2 regions of the Leifsonia naganoensis genome follow, and region 2 is predicted to be linked to the other one. Evidence: predicted binding sites of a transcription regulator. Region 2 holds the regulator's gene; the other holds the start of a gene.
The links. The regulator LexA, encoded in region 2, represses DNA repair genes until DNA is damaged. The targets are predictions, from matches to a motif close to TCGAACANNTGTTCGA.

Region 1 (3,405 bases), 300 kb from region 2:
AGAGGGAGCCGCGGTGCAGCTCACGGCCACGGTCGCCAGCCCGGCCGGCGAGGGACGCCCGTCGACGGTTCCCGTGATCCTCACCGCTGCGCCCGCATCCATCTCGCAGCCGGATGCCGTGCACCTCCGTCTCGCCACCGCCGACCGCGCACCGGTCGACGTCGTGCTCGCGCCGCGGAGCGCAGCGCGCCTCCGGCTCGAGATCGAGGTCCGCCACTCCGGTCCGCAGCGCGTGCTGACCGCGGAAGCGCGCGCGATCGGCGCCGACGCCTCCTGGGCGGGCGACCCCGCCGACTCCCGTCCCGCATCCATCGAACGCGTCGTCCGCCCGGTGGCGGTGCCGATCCGCAGCCTTCCGCTGCCCGCGCGGTTGCTCGGGCTCACAGGGCAACACGTGTCGGCGCGGCCGGGAGACGGCGGCGAGTTCCGGGATGTGGACCGGTACCGCGCGGGCGACCGGCTGCGCCGGATCGACTGGAAGGCGACGGCCCGGCGCGCGCAGCGTCCGGGCGAGCTCTACGTCCGGCGGACGACCGCGACGTCGGACGCGGCCGTCCATCTCGTCCTCGACGCGCGCGACGACCTCCCCGGCGAGGTGGCCGACTGGGCTGCGTCGTACCCGCGCCCCGGTCTGCGCTCCCTCGACATCGCCAGGGAGGCTGCCGTCTCGCTCGCCGCGGCCTACGCGGGCATGGCGGACCGCGTCGGCTTCGACGACCTCGCGGACGCCGCGCGGGCGCTCCCGCCGCGCGCAGGCGCACGCCATCGTCAGGCCGTGCAGCGGGCGATCGAGACGACGGCGGCGCGGGGCTCCGTCACCGACCGGATCCGGATCCCGCGCCTCGCGCCCGGCGCGCTCGTGTACGTGCTGTCGACCTTCCTCGACGACCAGCCCGTGCGCCTCGCGCTCGCGTGGCGGGCGGCCGGGCATCGCGTGATCGCCGTGGACGTGCTCCCCGCACTGACGACGGAGGAGCTGCCCGCACGGGAGCGCATCGCTCTCCGCCTCGTGCTCGCCGAGCGCGAGGTCCGGTTCGAGCGGCTGCGGGCGTCCGGTGCCGAGCGCCTGGTGTGGGCGTCGAGCGAGCGGGACGTGCAGCTGCGCCGGCTCTCGGCTCCGCAGCGGCGGGCGACCTCGGGCCGTCCCGCATGAGCGCCGTGGGCGGCGCCCCCGGGCTGCCCGGAACCGTCCCGGGCTGGGCGCTGCGCGTCGCGTTCGCGATCGTGGCGGTCGCCCTGGCCCTGACAGCCGCGCCGAGCGGGCCCTGGCCGCTGCTGTGCGTCGCCCTCGCGGCCGTCTCGGTCGCGGTCCCGCGCTGGCGCTCCGCGTGGGTGCTCATCGCGGTCCTCGCGTTCTCCGCGCTGCTGGAACCGTCGGCCGGTGTCTCCATCCGCGTGCTCGCCCTGATCGCGGGCGCCCACGCTCTGCACGTCCTCGCCGCCTGGATGCTGGCGGTCCCGGCCCGAGCGCGGCTGCAACCGGTCGTGCTGCTGCCCGGCCTGCGCCGGTTCGTCCTGATCCAGGTGCCCGTGCAGGCGGCGGCGGTCGTGGTGCTGTCGCTGCGTCAGCCCGCGCCCGGCGGGTGGCCGGCGATCGTCGCCGGGATCGCGGTCCTCGCCCTGGGTGCACTGCTCGGGATGCTGCTCCTGCGGCGCCCCGAGCGCTGATCCGGGGCACCCCCCGTCGACGATGTCGGTGGTCGAGCCTAGACTCGCGCGTGCGGACCGACGTCCGTCGCGCGCGCGATAGAATCGAACACAGCTTCGAATGCGCGGGTGCGCGTGCGCGGACGGCGAACACCGTCCGTCGCGAGAGGGATGTAGCGGAGAATGGGACGAGTGAGTATTCAGGCGCAGGGCAATCAGGGGCAGAACCTCCAGGGTCAGGCGACCCACGTGCAGGGGAGCATCGCCAGGGTGACGGGTTCGCAGTTGAGCGTTCGCGGCGCCCGCGTGCACAACCTGCACGACGTCGACCTCGACATCCCGCGCGACTCGCTGGTCGTCTTCACCGGCCTCTCCGGCTCGGGCAAGTCGTCGCTCGCGTTCGACACGATCTTCGCCGAGGGTCAGCGCCGGTACGTGGAGTCGCTCTCGGCCTACGCGCGTCAGTTCCTCGGGCAGGTCGACCGGCCCGACGTCGACTTCATCGAGGGCCTGAGCCCGGCCGTCTCGATCGATCAGAAGTCGACCAACCGCAACCCGCGGTCGACGGTCGGCACGATCACCGAGATCTACGACTACATGCGCCTCCTCTGGGCGCGCATCGGCGTCCCGCACTGCCCGGTCTGCGGCGAGAAGATTCAGCGCCAGACGGTCCAGCAGATCGCCGACCAGCTGATGGAGCTCGAGGCGGGCACGCGATACATGGTCGTCAGCCCGGTGGTCTCGCAGAAGAAGGGCGAGTTCGTCGACCTCTTCAAGGAGCTCGCCGCGAGCGGCTATTCGCGCGCCCTCGTCGACGGCGAGATGATCCAGCTCGCCGAGCCGCCGACGCTCAAGAAGCAGTACAAGCACGACATCTCGGTGATCGTCGACCGTCTGGTCGCCGGGCCCGACATCCTGACCCGGCTCACGGACTCCCTCGAGACCGCGCTCCGGCTGACCGACGGCCTCGTTCAGGTCAACTTCGTCGACCGCGAGGGCACGGAGGCCTGGCAGTCGTTCAGCGAGAAGCTCTCGTGCCCGAACGGCCACCCGATCCAGCTCACCGAGATCGAACCCCGCACCTTCTCGTTCAACGCGCCGTTCGGCGCCTGCCCCGAGTGCTCCGGCCTCGGCACGCGGATGTCGGTCGACGACGACCTGCTGCTCGGCGACGACACGCAGAGCATCGCCGAGGGCGTCATCGTGCCGTGGACCACCCAGGGCAAGGGGCTCTTCAACTATTACGAGAAGCTGCTCGCCGGTCTCGCCCGCGACCTGAAGTTCTCGCTGAACACCCCGTGGAAGAAGCTGCCCGAGAACGTGCGGGACGCCGTGCTCCACGGCGACAACTTCGAGGTCAAGGTCCGCTGGAAGAACCGCTACGGCCGCGAGATGTCCTACACCTCCGGCTTCGAGGGCGTGGTGCCCTACATCGAGCGCCAGTACCTCCAGGCCGAGACCGACACGCAGCGCGCCCGCTGGGCCGAGTACCTCCGCGAGGTGCCGTGCCCGGTCTGCAAGGGCAAGCGCCTCAAGCCCGAGGTGCTAGCCGTGCTCGTGCACGGTGCGAGCATCGCGGACGCGTCGCAGCTCAGCCTGAGCGACGCGCGCTCCTTCATGGAGAAGCTGCACCTCACCGAGCGCGAGCAGAAGATCGGCGCGCAGGTGCTGCGCGAGATCAAGATCCGCCTCGACTTCCTCATCCAGGTCGGCCTGAGCTACCTGGACCTCTCCCGCGCGGCGGCGTCCCTCTCGGGC
Region 2 (3,405 bases):
CCTTCGCCGACCAGAAGGTCGCGCAGATCGCGATCCTGGCCCGCGGGCTGGTCGATGGACACGAGTCGATCCAGGACGACCTGACGGCCGCCACCGCATCCCTGGCCGACCGGGCCTCCGCTCCTGGCGTGCGCGTCGACGCGGTACGTGCTCGGGAGGCGGCGCTCACCGAGGCGGACTTCCGCCGCGGCGCGTACGAGGACCGTCTCGCGGCCCAGGACGCGGCGCTCGGCCTGCCGTTCCTCCCGACGACGACCATCGGCTCGTTCCCCCAGACCGGCGACATCCGTCGCTCCCGCGCGCAGCTCGTGAAGGGGCTGATCACGGAAGCGGAGTACCTCGCCCGCATGCAGGCGGAGATCAAGCGCGTCGTCGACCTCCAGGAGGAGATCGGGATCGACGTCATCGTGCACGGCGAGCCCGAGCGCAACGACATGGTCCAGTACTTCGCCGAGAACCTCGACGGCTTCGCGGTCACGCAGAACGGCTGGGTGCAGTCGTACGGCTCCCGCTGCACGCGTCCCTCGATCCTCTGGGGCGACGTCTCGCGGCCGAAGCCGATCACGGTGGACTGGTCGACGTACACGCAGAGCCTCACCGAGAAGCCGGTCAAGGGCATGCTGACCGGCCCGGTGACGATCCTCGCGTGGTCGTTCGTCCGCGACGACCAGCCGCTCGGCGAGACCGCCCGCCAGGTCGCCCTCGCGCTGCGCGACGAGATCGAAGACCTGGAGTCGGCGGGCATCCGCGTCGTCCAGGTCGACGAGCCGGCGCTGCGCGAGCTGCTCCCGCTGAAGCGGTCGGCGCAGGAGGAGTACCTCGACTGGTCGGTGGGCTCCTTCCGTCTGGCGACGGCGGGCGTGCGCGACGAGACCCAGATCCACACCCACCTCTGCTACTCGGAGTTCGGCGTGGTGATCGACGCCATCCGCAACCTCGACGCCGACGTGACCAGCATCGAGGCGGCCCGCAGCCGCATGGAGGTCGTCCACGACATCCAGACGTCCGGCTTCGAGCACGGCATCGGCCCGGGCGTCTACGACATCCACTCGCCGCGCGTGCCGTCGGTCGCCGAGGTCACCGAGCTGCTCGAGACCGCGTTGAGCGCGATCCCGGGCCGCCAGCTCTGGGTCAACCCGGACTGCGGTCTCAAGACGCGCGGCTACGACGAGACCGTCGCCTCGCTGCGCAACATCCTCGAGGCCACCCGCGCGGTGCGCGAGCGCGTCTCGGTCGACGCGTAGCAGCGACTCCGGGGTCGCGGACTGCCGGTTCCGCCGTGGGCGGACGGCCGGACGCGACCCCGTCTGCGTGCGCCAGGATGGGCGCATGGTGCAGATGACGGACGCGGAGTTCGAGGATCTGGTGGGCGCAGTGTTCGACGCCCTCCCGGACGAGATCGTCGGGAAGCTCGACAACGTGGCGTTCCTCATCCAGGACCAGCCGTCGGGGGACCGGCCGCGGCTGTTCGGGCTGTACAGCGGGCGACCGATCACGACGCGCGGCGTCTACGGCTTCGGCGAGCTGCCGGACCGCATCACGCTGTTCCGCAACAATCTCGAGGCCAGCTGCTCGAGCCTGGACGAGCTGCGCGCGCGGGTGCGCGTGACGCTGGTGCACGAGATCGGCCACTACTACGGGCTCGACGACGCGAAGCTGCAGGAGCTCGGCTGGGCGTGATGAGGGCGCGGGTTCAGCCCGCCCCACATTCGTCACAAATGTGGCTTACGAGGCGCGCTTTCGCGACATTCGGCACAAATGTGCGGTCGCCGCTCGGGTGGGAGCCGGTCAGACGGCGCGGAGGACCGCGACGACCTTGCCGAGGATCTGGGCGAAGTCACCGACGATGGGCTCGAAGTTGGAGTTGCGCGGCAGCAGCCAGGTGTGGCCGTCGCGCTGACGGAACACCTTGACGGTGGCCTCCTCGTCGAGCATGGCCGCGACGATGTCGCCGTTCTCCGCCGTGTTCTGCTGGCGGACGACGACCCAGTCGCCGTCGGTGATGGCCGCGTCGATCATCGACTCGCCCACGACCTTCAGCATGAAGAGGTCGCCGTTGCCGACCAGCTGACGGGGAAGGGGGAAGACCTCCTCGACCTGCTGCTCGGCGGTGATCGGAACGCCCGCGGCGATGCGTCCGACGAGCGGGACCATGGCCGCGTCGCCGACCGGCGTCTGGTTCTCGTAGTCGACGGACTCCGACGAGGTGGAGGGCAGGTCGATGAGGATCTCGAGCGCGCGCGGCCGGTTCGGGTCGCGGCGGAGGTAGCCGCTCAGCTCCAGCTGGTTGAGCTGGTGGGTCACCGACGAGAGGGAGGACAGCCCGACGGCGTCGCCGATCTCGCGCATGCTCGGCGGATAGCCCCGCTGGCTGACGGACTTCTGGATCACGTCGAGGATGGCGAGCTGCTTCTCGCTGAGGTTCTTGCGGCGGCGCGTGCCCCCTCGTGGAGCCTGGTTCTCGTTCGACACGCTCGTCCCTTCGTGACCTCGACCGCATCCGCTCGTCTCGAATGTCGGTGGTGCCTGGAAAGGTGAACTCCAGACAATCGAAACTGTATCCACGATACGGCCGGAAACAAACATGTGTTCGAGTGTGTCTCGAAATCCGTGGACGAATTCCTCGCGTATCGAGTCTTGCGATTTCGAACATTCGAAGATACATTCGGAACAAAGCTTCGCATCCGCGGAGCATGAGGAGGTCAGAGCCATGAGCACGACGGCGATGGTGAGCAGCACGATTCCCGCTTTCCCCGCGGGCGCACGCACGCGACTCCGTCTCACGCGGCGCGGTCGCGCCGTCCTGACGGCACTCGTGGCTCTTCCTCTCGTCATCGGCGCCCTCACCTTCGCCCTCAACGGCGGGGGAGCGGTCGCCACCAGCGAGCAGACGCACGTGAGCTTCCAGCACGTGACCGTCGAGTCGGGCGACTCCCTGTGGTCGGTCGCCGAGCGCGTTGCGCCGAGCGCCGACCCGCGTGACGTGATCGCCGCGCTCGTGCAGCTCAACGGTCTCGACGCCTCGGGCGTGGTCTCGCCGGGTCAGCAGCTCGCCATCCCGACCCAGTACGCGCACTGACCCTCACGCGGCGCTGACCATCCCGCGGCCGTTCGTCATGTGGGAGGACGCGCTCCCGGGCATGGCTAGCATGGATGGGTGACCTCCCTCTCCGACCTTCCGATCCGTGATGATCTGCGTGGCCGGACGCCGTACGGCGCCCCGCAGAAGTCCGTTCCCGTCGCTCTCAACGTGAACGAGAACACGCATCCGGTTCCGGAGGACGTCGCGGCCGACATCGTCGCCCGCGTCGCGGTCGCCATCACCGGCGTCAACCGCTACCCGGACCGCGAGTTCACCGAGCTCCGCGAGGCCTTCGCGCGCTACCTCGGGCACGGCCTCGACGC

Region 1: the regulator LexA is predicted to act here: its motif matches at 1,753-1,768, upstream of uvrA (excinuclease ABC subunit UvrA).

The regions. Positions count from the first base shown of each region.
Region 1 is NZ_JACCHJ010000001.1:3,689,444-3,692,848, forward strand. Features, by position in the region: gene HNR14_RS17760 (DUF58 domain-containing protein) at 1-1,153, shown strand, start outside; gene HNR14_RS17765 (hypothetical protein) at 1,150-1,668, shown strand; gene uvrA (excinuclease ABC subunit UvrA) at 1,831-3,405, shown strand, end outside.
Region 2 is NZ_JACCHJ010000001.1:3,389,743-3,393,147, forward strand. Features, by position in the region: gene metE (5-methyltetrahydropteroyltriglutamate--homocysteine S-methyltransferase) at 1-1,244, shown strand, start outside; gene HNR14_RS16340 (metallopeptidase family protein) at 1,330-1,680, shown strand; gene lexA (transcriptional repressor LexA) at 1,789-2,472, opposite strand; gene HNR14_RS16350 (LysM peptidoglycan-binding domain-containing protein) at 2,711-3,079, shown strand; gene HNR14_RS16355 (histidinol-phosphate transaminase) at 3,158-3,405, shown strand, end outside.